Regions from separate parts of the Enterococcus sp. DIV0840 genome, predicted to be linked through region 3. Evidence: predicted binding sites of a transcription regulator. Region 3 holds the regulator's gene; each other region holds the start of a gene.
The links. Region 3 encodes LexA, which represses DNA repair genes until DNA is damaged. Its sites were predicted from a motif close to CNAACANNTGTTNG; they were not measured.
Positions count from the first base shown of each region.

Region 1 (4,626 bases), 1.5 Mb from region 3:
CGACCACTTTCAGTGTATCAGAAATTAAGTTGAAAAGCTGTATTATTTTGCAAAAAAATACATGTGAAAAGGTCACACCAACGCTATGTTGCAAAGGGTCTCGTTAGTCTATTGTAAGCATACCTATAATAGACAATATATGATGTGCATTTCATTAAGACAATATATGTTGTATAATAAAGTTTGACAATAAATATTGTATTTAGAAGGAGCGATTCATATTAACTTGACAGAATTAGAGATCATGACGTTTCCTGAAGCAAGTGAAAGATGGAATAGAGAGCGGACGTTTGTATTTCAAAAATATTTTAGTTCTCCGGATAAATTTCTCCCAGGATCATTTGATGTTATTGGAAATGGAAAAGGAACATGGATTATTACCAAAGCAGGAATGGAATATTTAACGGGTCAAACAGAAAAAGAAGCAAATGCCGGTCTTTGGCGTGTAATAGTGGAATCCGATTTTCGGGTATTGGATGACCGAGGGTGTGACACTAAAGTAGAAGCAAATCTTTTACTGGAGAAGTTAGCTATAAAGGAAGCAATGAAACAATCACCTCAGGTGATCGATCAGCTGAAGTTTAATTACTTAGACGAAAATAAGAAAAATTATGGAATAAGGATTAGAGAGAACACTTTAATTTATGTAAAAAAAATAGACAAAAATAATAAGAAGTGAGCAGGAGGGAATTAGGATGGCCAGAAAAGTATTTGACACCTGGAAAATAGAAATCACTGGATTTAATCATGCTATGCCTTATTATGTAGAGTGTGATTGTGGCAACCTGGCAAAAAAGAAATATCAACAATCTTATTTTGAGTGCGGATCATGTCAGCGTAAATATGTATTGCAGCAAGGGCAATACGTAGAACTGAAGAATTAGCTTATGAGAGCGACAGAGCTTCTAACTATTCTATCAGTCGATTTTCAACATGATGCTGTTAAGGAGATCAAGATTGAACTTAAAGACCAGGTATATTCGATTGGCCAGATCACAAAGAATCAGAATCAATTAGTATTGGTTGCTACTGAAGTAGCGCAAAAGCCGATAGAAACGAAAGAATTAGTCACCACACTAATGCTTCATAAATCATTACAACTACTAAAGAAAAAAGAAACTTCTGAAATGATCTATGGCTGTAGAATAGAAAAAAACTGGTTAATACTATAAAAATTAATAGTGTATGCTAAAGCTCCATACAATAATGTATGTGGCTTTTTTTGTCTTAAAGGATAATATCTCATGCTAGACAAAGGGAACACAAGTTCGTATAATTGTGGGTATATAATCCATACGAAAAAGGTGAGGTAAATGAAATTTGACTATGACAAAGAACCGAATAGAGATATCTTATGTATCGATTGCAAGTCCTTCTATGCCAGCGTTGAATGTGTAGAACGTGGACTTCACCCACTAAAAACGATGTTAATTGTTATGAGTGGTGCAGACAATGCAGGAGGGTTAGTGCTGGCTGCTTCTCCCCTGGCGAAAAAAGTGTTAGGTGTTTCAAATGTCACTCGATCAAATGAAGTTCCGTATCATAAAGACCTTGTGACCGTGCCACCACGTATGAATTTGTATATGAAGAAAAATGTAGAAATCAATCAAGTGTATAAGTCGTTTGTTGCGGACGAGGATCATTCTGTTTTTAGCGTGGATGAATCTTTTTTAGATGTCACAGATTCTTTGAAGCTATTTAACTGCAAAAATCCCTATGAAATGGCAAGGAAGATACAACTGAAGGTGAAAGAACAAACAGGAATTTATGTCACTGTAGGGATTGGAGCCAACCCTTTATTGGCCAAGTTGGCCCTGGACAATGGCGCAAAACACAGTAAAGACTTTATCGCTGAATGGCGCTATGAAGACGTACAAGAGAAAGTATGGGGAATAAGCCCAATGACAGAGTTTTGCGGTATTGGACACCGGACAGTTAAACGCCTTAATTGGTTAGGGATCAGATCTATTCGAGAAATTGCTGAAGCTGATCCGTACAGACTGAAGCGTGAGTTTGGTGTGATGGGGTTACAATTGTTCGCCCACTCATGGGGTATCGATCGTAGTTTTTTAGGTCAAAAGAAACCAGCTGCTAAAGTAGATAAATCAATTGGAAATAGTCAGGTATTGCCTAGAGATTATACCAGGCAAGATCAACTAGAATTAGTGCTGAAGGAAATTGTCGATCAAGTGGCTTCTCGATTACGTAGCAGTCATTTAAAAACTGGATGTGTTTCTGTATCTGTTGGGTATTCTAAGGGTTACCTTGATAGCAAAGGACGTTCAGGATGGAGTAAGCAGCGAAAGGTCTCATTATCCAATAATACAAAAGTTCTATCGGAACATGTTTTACAGCTATTTCGGTCAGAATACAATTATCAGGATGTACGCCACATTGGTGTTTCCTATTCAAAGCTAGTTCAAACAGACGTACTTCAGCTGGACCTCTTTTCTGATCCAGTCCAGGAAGTAAATGAGGAACGGTTAGATTTTTTGATCGATACAATCAGGAAGAAATACGGATTTAAAGCCTTGATACATGCTTCTTCTTTAATGGAAGGTGCAACAGCTGTATCAAGAGCGTCGTTAGTCGGTGGGCACGCAGGAGGCAATGTGGGGTTAAGTTCATGACAAAAAAGACAAGAAAAGAGTTTTTTGATTATAATGAGTATCGAGACCGTGGCATGGGGTACAAATGGGATACTGCTTTTGCGTTAGGTGAATTGCAAGAAGGAATCAAAGAATCCACAAAAGAATCAAGACGAGATTTAGAGCGATTGCCACAGCAAGAAATTGGGTATATTGAATACTGTTTAGAACGATCAATCAAGCATAATAAAATACTAGAAGTACAGCTAAATAGCCTGGATCAATTAGGACGTGTGAAAGAGCCAATATGGGGAAACTTTAGAGGATTTATGGGCTTAGATGTTTTGATGATTGGTGATCAGTATATTGATTATGCGGACGTACGACATATTAAGATTCATGACTTTAGAAAATGGTCTGAAGCAGAAAGTGAAGCTCTCCCCTCTCCTTTTGAAAAAGATGAGTACAAAAATATAGAGCAAGAGGAACAAGAAAAACTTGAAGTAGTATTCAATGAGTATTTTTCAGATGATGAATGGATAGATTGAGAAACAATTGATTATGAATAGACAAGAAGTAGTAATCAGCTGGAGCCGTGCTGATTTGGCAGCCACACAAAGCGCAACGGTTCGCTACGCTGGAACAGTTACACGTTGAATTGCTGAATATTCGACTAAGGTATACATAATAAATGAAAGAATGAAAGGATGCTATACTTTTGTTAGTGGGAAGTTGTTTCCGCCACATCCTTAAAACCACCAATGTAATATACTTACATTGGTGGTTTTCTGTTTATATAAAATATAAATTGCAAATTATAAATTATAATTTATAAATTACAATTTATAAATGTTATTTCTTTTTAAGTTTTTTCTGTAGACGTTCACGTTCATGTTCTTCTTTTCTATCAAGTCTTCTTAGATAGTCATCGATCAAGCATAACAAAATCCTAGAAGTGCAGTTAAACAGTCTAGATCAATTAGGACGTACTAAGGAGTCTATATGGGGCAATTTTAGAGGGTTTATGGATCTGGATGTTTTAATAATCGGTGATCAGTATATAGATTATACGGACATACGGTATATTAAGATTCATGATTTTAGGAAATGGTCAGCAGATCCAGGCATTTTAGATGAGTCCCCTTTCGGAACTCATAATGATTATTTTAACACTGAATCTGATCAAGAGTTAATGGATGCTGCGTATACTGAATATTTTGATGATAATGGATGGATTGAATAAAAAGAGAAAAAGAGAATAAGAGATAAGTCTCCTATTCTCTTTTTGCTTCCTCCATTCTTTTAACTATACGCTGTTCTCTTTCGTCCAAATTATTATTGATATAAAAGTCAACCATTTCTTCTAGCAAAAGATACTCTTTTTTATCAGTAATACTTTTCAATATTTCTACTCTGTTTTTGACTGGAGGATCAACTTTGATAGTCTTTCTGTCTGCTGCAGAGTACCCAGTTTTCTTTTTAGGGACTACTCTAGATGATTCACCAATATCATTTACTGAGGGTCTATTTTTTGGTTGTCTATCTAGTAAACTCATTTAGATTCAACTCCTTTGATAGCCTTGTTAGTTTGTTTCCGTCAAGATACTTATTTTGATAGCTGTAGTCGTCAGGAACGTCCCCGTATACTTCAGTAAATGCTATTCTTTCCTTAATTTCAGTAAAAATATCTGCAAACATTCCAAAAACTCTTCTATCGTGATAATCATTGACCGTAATACCATATTCTGGATAGTCTTCCAAGCGCTTATTATTTGTGACTGTAGTGCTAAACACAAACTTTCTTCCAAAGGTTTCATAAGTGTTTTTTAATATCTTTTCATGTAGATTTCTTTTTGGCTGTAATAAAAACGGTAATAAACCAATGACTTCGCCTTTAAAATCACTACCAAAATCTTCTACAAGTGTTTGCAGATATTCTTGAATGATATCAACTGAACCTTCATAAGAATAAGTTTTCGTTTCTTGGATGATAATTACATAGTCAGCACATACCATTGCGTTATCAACTTTTATGTCA
Region 1 is NZ_CP172876.1:395,248-399,873, forward strand. Features, by position in the region: gene IGL98_RS01985 (helix-turn-helix domain-containing protein) at 227-679, shown strand; gene IGL98_RS01990 (transcriptional regulator) at 696-884, shown strand; gene IGL98_RS01995 (hypothetical protein) at 888-1,172, shown strand; gene IGL98_RS02000 (Y-family DNA polymerase) at 1,314-2,630, shown strand; gene IGL98_RS02005 (hypothetical protein) at 2,627-3,136, shown strand; gene IGL98_RS02010 (hypothetical protein) at 3,613-3,831, shown strand; gene IGL98_RS02015 (hypothetical protein) at 3,863-4,144, opposite strand; gene IGL98_RS02020 (AAA family ATPase) at 4,128-4,626, opposite strand, start outside.
Region 1: IGL98_RS02000 (Y-family DNA polymerase) is a predicted target of LexA. The motif match lies at 1,258-1,271, and genes of this name have one in related genera.

Region 2 (4,626 bases), 500 kb from region 3:
AAAAAACGTTTAACGGAAGATCAGGCATTAAGAGGGATTATTCGAAAAGCAACAAAATTGGAGCCTGCTGAACGGTATCAATCGGCTTTGGAAATGCATTTAGCACTTAGACAGCAGAGAGCACAGCAAACAAATACTGTTAAACAAGCGAAGGCTCAAGCTGTAGTTTTGGAAAAAAGACCAATCAGAACCTATACAAATACTAGCCCCATTACAAACGTATGGGCCACAAACAAATACGTTAGGCGGGTTTCTACCTTAGGTCGTCGTTGGATAGAAGTGATTGCGAGCTTTTTCAGGAAGTATATTCCAGGTTTTCGAACGGAAATGCTGTGGAAGCGAACGGTTGCGTTGTTTTGGTATTCCATTTTGTTTGTAGGGATAGTAGGAAATGTATTGGACCAGCCAACAGAAAGTTTGAAAATTAGAGAATTTGTTGACTATCTTTTGATTTTTGCTTTACCAGCTGTTTTATTTACTAATTTTTTAGATTATCAAAGAAAATTACCTTTACTCTCTTCTGAAAATAAAATTTACCGTTCTATCGGTTATGGATTATTGTTTTTATTTTGGCTTTTGATCACAAAAGGTGCTTTAGAGCTGAATTCGTTTATATACAGACGTTTCAACTAGTAAAAAAGCTTATTCTGCCACGAATCGCTATGCTTCGTATGACAGAATAAGCTTTTTTGTTATCAGACTATGCAAAATGCATAAGATTATTCTTTGTTTATTGAGTAATATCAAGGTGTACCAACGGACTAAATAACAAAGGAGACAAAAAAATGAACGTGAAAAAAATTGTTTTGATCGGGGTCGGTGTTTTAGTAGTAGGCGGAGTTCTAGTGAATATGGGGTCTGATTCTAAAGAAGAAAAGGCTAAAAAAGAGCCAACGACAGGGACGGTTATAAAGAGCCAAGAATCGGAAGCTGAACCAACTGCGACCGATGCTGGTGATTTAGGCGATTATCATGTTGTGATCAAAGAGTTGACCTTTGCCAAAGACTACAAAGGAGAAGATGTAGCTGTGATCGATTATGAATTTACGAACAACAGCGACAAAAATGCGATGTTTTTAACATCAATCTCAACCAAAGCCTTTCAAAATGGGATTGCTTTAGACTCAGCGATAATGGGCGAAGAAGGCTATGTAGATTCAATGACTGAAATTCAGCCAAATGCCACATTGAATTTAAAAGTGCCTTACAAATTGGCAGATATGACAACGCCAGTATCTGTTGAGGCAACGAAACTATTCAGTGATAAAGTGAAATTGACGAAAGAGTTTGTCTTACAGTAAAGAGTTTAATGAAAAAAGGGTTGTAAACGGTGGTTCAGCTAGTTTTTTCTTGGATTAAAGAAGAGCTAGTTTTTAGCTTCAAAAGGAGCAAAGGAAAATGGATTTTCCTTATATATGGCCGTGTATTGGGGTATCGATCAGGTAGCTGTTAAGAGCTAGTTATTTGGTCCGAAATCAATTAGTCTTTGCTGCCTGACTGATTTTCCAAATACAAAAACTGCCAAAACCACAAAGAAAGTGAATGATTGGAGTAAATCCAAACGTTCACTTTCTTTTTTTATTAGAGCTTTTCCGTATCGTTAGGGATTTTTTCAGTAACAGAATGAATGGGTTTGACCTTTAAAATATCTAAAAAGAAAGTGAAAATCGGGATACCGACAATCAGTCCCCACACTCCAAATAATCGTTCACTGATCAGTAAAATAACGAACGTATAAAAAATCGGTAAATCTGTTTTGCTAGACATAAATTTTGGGTTTAATACGTAAGATTCAAATAAATGAACTACGATGATCACCACTAAAATGTAAATAACATCATTGATTCCACCCTCTGAATAAGCGATAAAACTTAATGGAATGCACGAGATGATCACACCAGCAACGGGAATCAAACTCAAAATAAAAATCATGATCGCTAAACTTGGTAATTGATGAAAGCCGATCAAAGCCAAACAAATCGTTGTGATACTGGTATTAACGACAGCAATAAAAAATTGAGCTTCCATTACGACGCCAAAGGTATTTACAAATTTATCGGCAAAGAAATAAATATCTTGAAAGAACCAGTCAAAATCGCTCTTTAAAAATAACTTAGAAAACTCTGCCATTTGTTTTTTCTCGATCATAAAAAAGAAACTTAGGATGAACGAAAGGACAAAGGCAAGTCCGATAGAACCAATGTCTTGAATATAACGCAAGATCGTACTAGCACCATTTTGGATTTGAGACATTAAATTGGATTTCTCCAGATAATCATCGATGACCATCAATAACTGATTATGATTGTCTCCCGGATTTTGGTAAAAATGAACAACCGAATTATACATTTGAACGGTTTGGTGAATAAGAACCGGGACATACTTTGTAATAGCTAAATAGACCAAGAAAACAATCAAAGAATAGGTTGCTAAAACGAGTATGAGGGATGGGATTTTAAAAAAATGCTGAACAAATTTCACGAAATGAAGCGCCAAAAACGTAAAAATGAATGTTAATAAAATCATTGTAATCATGCTTCTCGCTAAAAATAAAATGAAAATAACTACAGCTAAAACAAAAAAACGTCTTAAACGCTCGTTTTGAATAAATTTTTCATAAATCGACACAAATATCACTCCTTTTAATCATTAACTTTATTACATATAAGATAACTATAATGCTTTTTCACTTTTTAAGATAGCAGTTTAATCAATAATTCGAAAAATTTTTTTCTCCTATCTAAATTTAAAAAGTTGTTCCCCTTTACAAAAAGAACGTATGTTCGTATAATTGATTATGAAATAAAACAAGGAGAGGAACGCTATGTTTTTTGATTATGAAAAAGAGCCCAGAAGAGTTATTTTTTGTATAGATGTAAAATCTTTTTACGCTTCAGTCGAATGTGTCGCTAGAGATTTTGATCCACTTGAAAAAATGCTGGTCGTGATGAGCCATGCGGAAAATAGCGGCGGTCTCGTTCTAGCTTCTTCTCCAAAAGCGAAGGAAGTTCTTGGTATCACTAATGTAACACGCAAATATGATGTACCAAATCACCCAGAGCTAGTGATCGTTCCGCCGCGAATGAACGAATATATCAAGGAGAACATGAAAATCAACGATATCTATAAGGAATATGTAGCAGAAGAAGATTTACATATTTATTCGATCGATGAATCATTTTTAGATGTGACAGCCAGCTGGAAATTATTTGGACAAACGCCGATAGAATTAGCACAGATCATCCAGCAAAGAATCAAAAAAGAGACAGGATTAGCGATCACAGTCGGTATTGGGGACAATCCCTTACTAGCAAAATTAGCGATGGATATTGAAGCCAAGCATAATAATGAACGCTTAGCTGAATGGCATTATGAGGATGTATCTGAAAAAATTTGGGCAATTGAACCGATGACTGATATGTGGGGAATCGGCCGTCGATTAGCGAAACGATTAAATAATTTAGGGATTCGTTCTGTTTATGATTTGGCTCATGCGGATTTGAATAGTTTGAAACGAAATTTAGGGATCATCGGTGAACAGCTTTATGCCCATGCACACGGCATCGACCGTAGCCGTTTATCTGAAAAATACATACCGGAAGAACGCTCTTATAATAATTCTCAGATTTTGATGCGGGATTATTTAAGACAGGACGAAATCGAAGTTGTGATTCGGGAAATGGCGGAACAAGTGGCAGCCAGACTTAGAAAAGCTCATTGTCAGACCGAATGCGTCCATCTATCCATCGGTTTTTCAAGAGCTGGTAAGTCAGGTGGATCAGGTTTTTCAAGGCAAATGAAGGTGCCGCTAACGAATAGTAGCAAGATGTTGATTGATTATTGTCTAATGATTTTTAGACAGCATTGGCATGGAGAAGAAGTACGACATATTGGAATTACCTATTCCAAACTGAATTATAATACTTATGTACAGCTGGATTTGTTTCATGAACCGGATGAGCAGATGAAAGAACTAAAATTAGATCAGCTGATCGATGAGATCCGTCAACGTTTTGGCTATGTTTCTCTAGTTCATGCAAGTTCAGTGTCGTCTGGCGGTACAGCAATTTCAAGAGCGTCATTAGTAGGTGGACATGCTGGGGGAATGGAGGGCTTGCAATGAGCAAGGAACGGGATTATTATTTTGAACAATATCAAGATCGAAAAATGAAAAAATGGGCAGGTTTTTATTTATCCGAACATACTGCAATCATTGAACAAGAGAAAAAAAGACAGCCAGCTGAAAAGAAAATCCAAATGAGTTGGATGGAAATCGATGAAATTTTAGTTCAAGCTTTTCAAAATCAAGTTGAAGTGATGATCCAAAAAGAAGAATTAGATTGTGAAGGGAATTATGGAGCGGATATTATAGGGATGATTCAAGGTCATGATGAGCTAGGGATTTATGTCGAGGGTCATAAGATTGGCTATGACGAAATCCGCCATGTCCAGTTTCATTAAAAAAAGCAACCTCTAATGTTAAAGAAGACTCTAATGTTAGAGGTTGCTGTTATTTTATTGGCGAGAGACTAGAAAGAATTGAATTAATGCTAAGAAGATCATCATCAAAGCGATTAGACCACATATAATTAAGTGGCGACGTTTGTGCATCATTACGATTGCAAT
Region 2 is NZ_CP172876.1:2,381,653-2,386,278, reverse strand. Features, by position in the region: gene IGL98_RS11355 (serine/threonine protein kinase) at 1-633, shown strand, start outside; gene IGL98_RS11350 (DUF5067 domain-containing protein) at 786-1,301, shown strand; gene IGL98_RS11345 (AI-2E family transporter) at 1,582-2,628, opposite strand; gene IGL98_RS11340 (Y-family DNA polymerase) at 2,825-4,123, shown strand; gene IGL98_RS11335 (hypothetical protein) at 4,120-4,461, shown strand; gene IGL98_RS11330 (YdcF family protein) at 4,516-4,626, opposite strand, start outside.
Region 2: IGL98_RS11340 (Y-family DNA polymerase) is a predicted target of LexA. The motif match lies at 2,773-2,786, and genes of this name have one in related genera.

Region 3 (4,626 bases):
ATGGAACAAAAAGAGTGGGAAACAATCGAAACAGATATCGCGCAACTTGAAGAGCGTACAGCACAACTGACTGAAGAGATGAATCATCAAGGAGATGATTTTACAAAACTGCAACAACTTCAAACAGAGCTGTTTACACTAGAACAAGAGCTTGAAACAAAAATGGAACGTTGGGAATATCTAAGTGAATTTGCAGAAAATTAGGAGGCATAAACTATGGAAGAAGCATATTTATCATTAGGCCGTAAAATTTTAGAGGAAGGTCACCTTAAAGAAGATCGTACAGGTACAGGGACTAGAAGTATTTTTGGTCATCAAATGCGTTTCGATTTGTCCGAAGGCTTCCCTTTATTAACAACAAAACGAGTACCGTTCGGCTTAATTAAAAGCGAACTTTTATGGTTTTTAAATGGTGATACGAACATTCGCTATCTCCTGCAACACAACAATCATATTTGGGACGAATGGGCTTTTGAGCGTTACATCAAAAGTGAAGATTACAAGGGGCCTGATATGACTGATTTTGGTCGACGAATTCTTACTGATGAAGCTTTTAAGGAAAGTTATGAAAAAGAGCACAAAGAATTCTGTAATACTATTTTATCAGATGATGATTTTGCGGCTAAATATGGTGAATTAGGCAATATTTATGGTGCTCAGTGGCGCCATTGGGAAACCAAAGATGGTGGTTTTATCGATCAATTGAAAAACGTTATTGAAATGATTAAAAAAACGCCAGACTCCAGACGTTTGATCGTGTCAGCATGGAATCCAGAAGATGTTCCATCAATGGCTTTGCCACCTTGCCATACGATGTTTCAATTTTATGTAAATGATGGGAAATTAAGTTGTCAACTATATCAGCGCAGTGGTGATGTTTTCCTTGGTGTACCTTTTAATATTGCAAGTTATGCATTATTAACTCACTTGATTGCTCATGAAACAGGTTTAGAAGTAGGCGATTTTGTTCATACTTTGGGAGATGCTCATTTATACACTAATCACATCGATCAAATGAATGAACAGCTTGCAAGAGAAATTCGCTCTTTTCCTACATTAAAATTGAATAAAGATAAAAAATCAGTTTTTGATTTTGAAATGGATGATATTGTAATCGAAGGGTACGATCCGCATCCTGCAATCAAAGCACCAATAGCCGTTTAATTCGAAAGGAGTTCTCCAATGTTAGCAGCCATATGGGCACAAGATGAGCAAGGTACGATCGGTAAAGAAAATCGCTTACCTTGGCATTTGCCAAATGATTTGAAATTTTTTAAACAAATGACTGAAGACAACACCATCGTTATGGGGCGAAAAACCTTTGAGGGGATGGGCGGTCGGCCGTTACCAAACCGTCAAACGATTGTTCTAACTAGAGACAAAGAGTATCATGCAAAAGGGGTCATTGTATTTCATACTGTAGAAGAAGTTCGTGAGTATGCCAAAAATTTCTCTGGCATTACATTTATTGCAGGTGGTTCTGCAGTATACGAAGATTTTTTACCTTATTGTGATGTGTTGTATCGTACAGTTATCCATCATTCATTTGATGGAGATACGAAATTTCCTGCTGTTGTTTGGGATGATTGGACATTGATCAATTTAAGCGCAGGAGAACAAGACGAAAAAAATAGCTATGCATATCAGTTTGAGACGTATCAGCGAAAAGTCGCTGCAGATTAACAAATCTTGTCAGAGTTTAAACGAAGAAATAACAAAAAAACATACTTTTATTAGTATGTTTTTTTGTTATTTAAATATGATTGCGGTAAAGTCCAACAACTTTTCCTAAAATACTTACGTTGTTCAAAATAATTGGGTCTAATGCATCATTTTCCGGTTGTAAACGAATATGATCTGTCTCTTTAAAGAATCGTTTACATGTCGCTTCGTCTTCATCAGTCATGGCAATCACGATATCGCCATTTGATGCAGCACTTTGTTTGCGAACAATAACCTGATCGCCGTCTAAAATACCTGCATTGATCATACTTTCACCTCTAATAGTCAGCATGAATAATGCATTTTCTTCTGCTACTAGATCAGGTGGTAGAGGGAAAAAGTCAGAGGCTTCTTCTACAGCTAATATAGGCTCACCGGCCGTAACAACGCCAAGCATCGGGATGACTGTCGGTTTTACACCTATTCTGTCCAGACCATCTGCGGTCAATTCAATTGCTCTTGGTTTTGTAGGGTCACGCAAAATGAGTCCTTTTTTCTCTAAACGAGCCAAATGTCCATGAACCGTCGAGGTTGAGGAAAGATCAACTGCTTTTCCAATTTCTCTTACGGTTGGTGGATAACCTTTAAGTTCAACCTGTTCATATATATATTTCAATACTTCGATTTGTCTTGTGTCTGTACGTTTCACCACAACCCGCACCTTCTTTCGATTTATATTTTCAGTGTACCATAGTTTTATATAGGAATCAAACAAGCGTTCGTGTTTTTTTAAAAAGTATTTATGCTCAAATTTTTGATAAAAAAGACTAAGGCAAGAAACTGGATTTTCTTTAAATAAACGTAATCGTTCCATATTTTTATACGAATATAGTTGTATTTTTGGTGCTCATCTTATAAGATAGACATGGAAAGTAAACTTGTCTAGTTGCATGGGTCCGCCTTTTGTAAAAAGGTTGGATGGGCCTGATCAGCTTTTAAAATAAGGAGGCAAAAATATATGTTATCGTCAGAGAAAATGAATCGCATCAATGAACTTGCAAAAAAAGCGAAAGAAAATGAATTAACTGAGAAAGAAAAAGAAGAGCAAAAAGTCCTTCGCCAAGAATATCTAGCAGCTTTTCGTGGCGGTATGCGTCATCATATCGAAGGGATGAAAGTAGTTGATCCTAAAGGAAATGATGTAACACCAGAGAAACTGAAAGAGATTCAAAAGGCAAAAGGTTTGCACAACAGAAAATAATTTTAGTTTTTTTTACTAAAAGTAATTGCTTTCATAAACGAAATACGATAAAATATAGTTAATAAAGGTAAAAAAAACCTAAATAGGAGATGATTTTTTTGTTCGACAACACTGATCAGTTAGGCGTCAATACAGTTCGTACATTGAGTATCGAAGCAGTTCAAAAAGCAAACTCAGGACACCCAGGATTACCAATGGGTGCAGCACCTATGGCTTATGCACTTTGGACAAAACACTTGAAAGTAAACCCAAAAACATCAAGGAATTGGGTAGATAGAGACCGTTTTATTCTTTCTGCTGGTCATGGTTCTGCAATGCTTTATAGCTTACTACACTTAGCGGGCTATGGTGTCACAATTGATGATCTGAAAAGTTTCCGTCAATGGGATAGCAAGACTCCTGGGCATCCAGAAGTACATCATACAGATGGTGTTGAAGCGACAACTGGTCCTTTAGGCCAAGGAATTGCAATGGCTGTTGGTATGGCGATGGCTGAAGCGCACACTGCTGCAACCTATAATCGTGATAGTTTCCCCATTATTGATCATTATACGTATGCATTATGTGGTGATGGTGACTTGATGGAAGGTGTTTCTCAAGAAGCAAGTTCTATGGCTGGCCATATGAAATTAGGCAAGCTGATTGTGTTATACGATTCAAATGATATCTCTTTAGATGGCCCAACATCCAAAGCTTTCACAGAAAATGTTGGTGCTCGCTATGAAGCTTATGGTTGGCAACATATCTTAGTAAAAGATGGCAATGATTTAGAAGCGATTTCTAAAGCAATTGAAGCCGCAAAAGCTGAATTAGATAAACCAACACTGATTGAAGTCAAAACGGTCATCGGTTATGGCGCTCCAAAAGAAGGCACATCTTCTGTTCATGGTGCACCGATCGGAGCAGAAGGAATTACGGCTGCTAAGGCTGTTTATGGTTGGGAATATCCTGATTTTACAGTTCCAGATGAAGTCGCTGCTCGCTTTAAAGAAACAATGATCGAAGAAGGCGCAAAAGCTGAAGATAAATGGAACAATATGTTTGCAAACTATACAAAAGAACATCCTGAGTTGGCTAAACAATTTAAACAAGCGTTCGCCGATGAACTTCCTGAAAACTGGGATAGTGAATTGCCTACATATGAAGTTAGATCAAGTGCAGCTAGCCGTGTTACGAGTAAAGAGACAATTCAAGCAATTTCTAAATCTGTACCAGGTTTCTGGGGTGGTTCTGCAGACTTGTCTGCTTCAAATAATACAATGGTTGCAGCAGAAAAAGATTTTGAGCCTGGTCAGTACGAAGGCCGTAATATTTGGTTTGGTGTTCGTGAATTTGCTATGGCAGCTGCAATGAATGGGATTCAATTACACGGGGGAAGCCGTGTTTATGGTGGAACATTCTTCGTCTTTACTGATTATTTACGTCCTGCAGTGCGTTTAGCAGCGATCCAAAATACTCCTGTAACTTATGTATTGACTCATGATTCAGTGGCAGTTGGCGAAGATGGCCCAACGCATGAGCCTGTCGAACAATTAGCAAGTATCCGTTGCATGCCAGGTGTACAAGTTATTCGTCCAGCTGATGGTAACGAAACAGTTGCTGCATGGAAAATCGCAATGACAACAAAAGATGCTCCTACAATCTTAGTTCTAAGTCGTCAAAACTTACCAGTTATTGAAGGCACAAAAGAAAACGCAGGTGAG
Region 3 is NZ_CP172876.1:1,881,807-1,886,432, forward strand. Features, by position in the region: gene IGL98_RS08995 (ABC-F family ATP-binding cassette domain-containing protein) at 1-204, shown strand, start outside; gene IGL98_RS09000 (thymidylate synthase) at 217-1,164, shown strand; gene IGL98_RS09005 (dihydrofolate reductase) at 1,183-1,683, shown strand; gene lexA (transcriptional repressor LexA) at 1,754-2,374, opposite strand; gene IGL98_RS09015 (DUF896 family protein) at 2,681-2,923, shown strand; gene tkt (transketolase) at 3,022-4,626, shown strand, end outside.

Region 4 (4,626 bases), 680 kb from region 3:
TTAACTGAATGGTCATCCATAAACCGCTCAATAGACGTTTCCAGTTGTTTTGGATCATACCAACAAATGTTGACTCATCTACTTTATTTTCTGTAGAACCGTCTTTTACATATTTTCCGATGATTTCATCGTACTCACCAGTCCGTTTTAATTCAGCTAACCCTTCATTGAACATTTGGATCAACTCTGGGTTTTTACCTTTTTTAACAGCAAATCCGTATTTTCCGCCTTCTTCACGAGGAATCGGAGTAGATAATGGTTGTTTTTGAGCAACGCCATAACCAATCACTGGATAGTCGTCCATCATTGCATCGATCTCACCAATCTCAAGTGCGCTGTATAAAGCATCTGTTGTATCTAGATATTTGATTGAAAAGCCATATTTATCTTTGTTGGCTTCAAGGAAATCAGCACTTTCAGTTCCAATTTTGGCACCAACTTTTTTATCCTTTAAATCTTCATAAGAGTGGATTTTATCATTGCCTTTTTTGACAGCGATTTGAATACCGCTGTTAAAATAAGGAGTAGAGAAGTCAAATGATTTTTCCCGTTCATCTGTAATCGTCATTCCTGCGATCATTGCATCAGCCTGACCAGATTCAACAGCTTGGACAGCAGAACTAAAGCCGATAAATTTAAATTCGATATTAAAATCTTGTAACTCAGCAATTCGTTTAACTAAATCAACATCGATTCCCTCATACTTACCATCAGCATTTTGAAATTCAAATGGTGCAAATGTAGAGTCACTCGCAATTACATAAGTCTCTTTTTTAGGTTGGATTTTTTTCATTTTAGCATCAGTGTCTGTTGTTGTTTCAGTTCCAGTGGAAATATATTTCCCTACGATATCGTCATATTTTCCTGAACTTTTTAATTCTTTCAAACCAGCATTGAATTTTTCAATCAATTCTTTATTTTGACCTTTTTTCACCGCAAACCCATAAGAACTACCCGTTTCTTTTTTACCTACCAATTGAAGTTTTTGTCCATTTGTTATGGCATAGCCTAAAACAGGGTAGTCATCGAAGATTGCATCAGCTTCACCATTTTCAAGCGATTGATAAAGACCCGTTGCATCATCGAAATTTTTGATTGTATAGCCATATTTTTCTTGATTTTTTTCTAAAAAAGTTGCACTTTCGGTTCCAACTTTTGCTGCAACTGTTTTTCCTTTTAAATCTTCGTAATTTTTGATTTTATCATTGCCTTTTTTGACGGCCATCTGAAGTCCGCTATCGAAATAAGGTTCTGAAAAGTCAAAAGATTTTTTACGCTCATCTGTAATACTCATGCCGGCAATCATACCGTCAACTTGTTTTGATTGTACAGCTTGGATCGCACTATCAAAGCCAAGTGGTTTCAGATTTACTTTAAAATCTTGATTTTCAGCAATTGCATGAAGTAAATCAACATCGATTCCAACATATTCTCCTTTAGAGTCTTGAAATTCAAAGGGGGCAAAAGTTAAATCTGTTCCTATATTATATGTTTTTTCCTCAGCCTGAGCATTCTGCCCAAGAGTAAATGTCAGTAGACTTGCCATCATGACAATGAATGAAAGTAAAAATTGTTTCCTTTTCATAAAATACCTCCTATATTTGCATATTGGATAATTATATAGTAAAAAAAGGCAAAAGCACAAGTCATTCACAATGATAAAGTTAAAAAAAACTCATTTCCTAACATCTAATGTGACGAAATGTAACATAAAAGGGTAGGAATAAAAGTTTTAAACCAGAATAAGCGACATTCAGTCAAATGATCAAATGCAAACAAAAGATTAAATAAAATGTAAATTATCAAAAATTGCGTATACGTAACTCATTCTAAAACTAGCGAAAATATGTTCGGTATGTTAAAATAATTAAAGGAGTTTCTTTTTAATTTTGAAGTTAGAAATTCTTATAAATAGAATGAATCTTCAAGTCAAGAAGTGGGCTATTGCAGAGGTTTAAAGCATTATGCTTCAGATGGTTTGGTAGATATTCTTATTTATTTTTATTAAATGAAATCAACAATTAAATAAAGTAAGAGGAGGATGTTGGATGATAGAAAGAGAGACCTCCAATACATTTGACTTAGTATCAAAATACAAGCCGGATGGAGATCAGCCAGAAGCGATCAAACGATTAGTTGAAGGAATAGAAGGCGGGGAAAAAGCACAAATTTTGTTAGGTGCGACAGGAACCGGAAAAACATTTACGATGTCCAATGTAATAACAGAAGTGAACAAACCGACATTGGTGATTGCCCATAATAAGACATTAGCTGGACAGCTTTATGGAGAGTTTAAAGAATTCTTCCCTAATAACGCGGTCGAGTATTTTGTTAGTTATTATGATTATTATCAACCAGAAGCATATGTTCCTTCAAGTGATACATATATAGAAAAAGATGCCAGTATCAATGATGAAATCGATAAATTACGCCATTCAGCGACAAGTTCTTTATTAGAAAGAAACGATGTGATCGTAGTAGCTTCAGTTTCCTGTATTTTTGGTTTAGGAGATCCTAAGGAATACAGTGAACAAGTGGTTTCTATTCGTGTAGGCATGGAGCTGGATCGCAGTCAGCTGTTAACAGATCTAGTGAACATTCAATTTGAACGAAATGATATTGATTTTCAGCGTGGTCGTTTTCGTGTACGAGGTGACGTTGTGGAGATTTTCCCTGCCTCAAGAGATGATCATGCCTTAAGAGTTGAATTTTTCGGTGATGAAATTGAACGGATAAGAGAAGTGGATGCTCTTACAGGTGAAGTGATCGGCGAGACGGAGCACGTTGCGATTTTCCCTGCGACCCACTTTGTCACCAATGAAGATCATATGGAACATGCGATTTCAGAAATTCAAGAAGAATTAGAGGCTCGTTTAACTATCTTGCGTAGTGAAAATAAATTATTAGAAGCGCAGCGCTTAGAACAACGAACCAATTACGATATTGAGATGATGAGAGAAATGGGCTACACATCTGGTATTGAAAATTATTCTCGTCATATGGATGGTCGTTCAGAAGGAGAACCACCTTACACATTAATCGATTTCTTCCCAGATGATTTTCTACTTGTGATTGATGAATCCCACGTATCGATGCCTCAAATTCGCGGTATGTATAATGGGGACCGTGCTAGAAAACAAATGCTAGTAGATTACGGTTTCCGTCTGCCTAGTGCGTTGGATAATCGTCCGTTACGTTTAGAAGAATTTGAAAAACATGTTCATCAAGTCGTCTATGTTTCGGCGACTCCAGGACCTTATGAACATGAACAAACAGATACCGTGATTCCACAAATCATTCGACCAACGGGGCTGTTGGATCCGTTGATTGAAGTTCGTCCAATCATGGGACAAATTGATGATTTGGTTGGTGAGATCCATGATCGTGTAGAGAAGGATCAACGTGTATTTATTACAACTTTAACGAAGAAAATGTCTGAAGATTTAACGGATTACCTTAAAGAATTAGGGATCAAAGTTAAGTATCTTCATAGTGATATCAAAACCTTAGAACGAACGGAAATCATTCGTGATTTACGTTTGGGTGAGTTTGATGTGCTGATCGGAATCAACTTGCTCCGTGAGGGTCTAGATGTACCAGAAGTATCATTGATTGCGATTTTGGATGCCGATAAAGAAGGCTTCTTGAGAAGTGAACGCTCATTGATCCAAACAATTGGACGTGCTGCTCGTAACTCAGATGGCCGTGTTATTATGTATGCGGATAAAATTACTGATTCTATGCAAAAAGCAATGGATGAAACTGCACGTCGTCGTTCGATCCAAGAAAAATACAATGAAGAACATGGCATTATACCGAAAACAATCATTAAAGAAATTCGTGAGTTGATCTCAATTTCTAAAACAAATGAAAAAGGTGAGCCATTCAAAATTGATAAGGATTACCATGAACTGACTCGTCAAGAAAAAGCTGATTTATTGATGAAATTAGAAAAAGAAATGCGAGATGCAGCGAAAGTATTAGACTTTGAAACTGCTGCAACTTTAAGAGATACGATTTTGGAATTGAAAGCAGCAGATTAAAGAATAGCTACTGAGGTTCACGATACAGTAGTTCAAATATCAGTAAGGGATACTATACACTACGTTCCGATCTCAACAATATCTAAGTGCTAAAACACTTAGAATTGAAAATCGGACCAACAAAATCAAGGATCAACGTTCCCTACGGTCACCTTGTACTGTTCAACATCAGCTCATAAGAATACTCGCTGTATTTCACAGCAAAGGAGAGCCGTTACTCTTGCGAATTAATTCGCATAGAAGTAAGGGACATCGGACCAATAATCAAAAGGAGAGAAGTAATGGCAAATGATAAAATCGTCATTCATGGCGCACGTGCACATAATTTGAAAAATATAGATGTTACGATTCCTCGTGACAAAATGGTTGTTGTCACTGGGTTATCTGGTTCTGGAAAAAGTTCCTTGGCCTTTGATACATTATATGCGGAAGGTCAGCGTCGTTATGTAGAAAGTCTTTCAGCCTATGCTAGACAATTCTTAGGCCAAATGGATAAACCGGATGTTGATAGTATCGATGGGCTTAGTCCAGCGATCTCTATTGATCAAAAAACAACAAGTAAAAATCCACGATCAACAGTTGG
Region 4 is NZ_CP172876.1:1,203,938-1,208,563, forward strand. Features, by position in the region: gene IGL98_RS05695 (amino acid ABC transporter substrate-binding protein/permease) at 1-1,585, opposite strand, end outside; gene uvrB (excinuclease ABC subunit UvrB) at 2,049-4,043, shown strand; gene uvrA (excinuclease ABC subunit UvrA) at 4,325-4,626, shown strand, end outside.
Region 4: uvrB (excinuclease ABC subunit UvrB) is a predicted target of LexA. The motif match lies at 1,840-1,853, and genes of this name have one in related genera.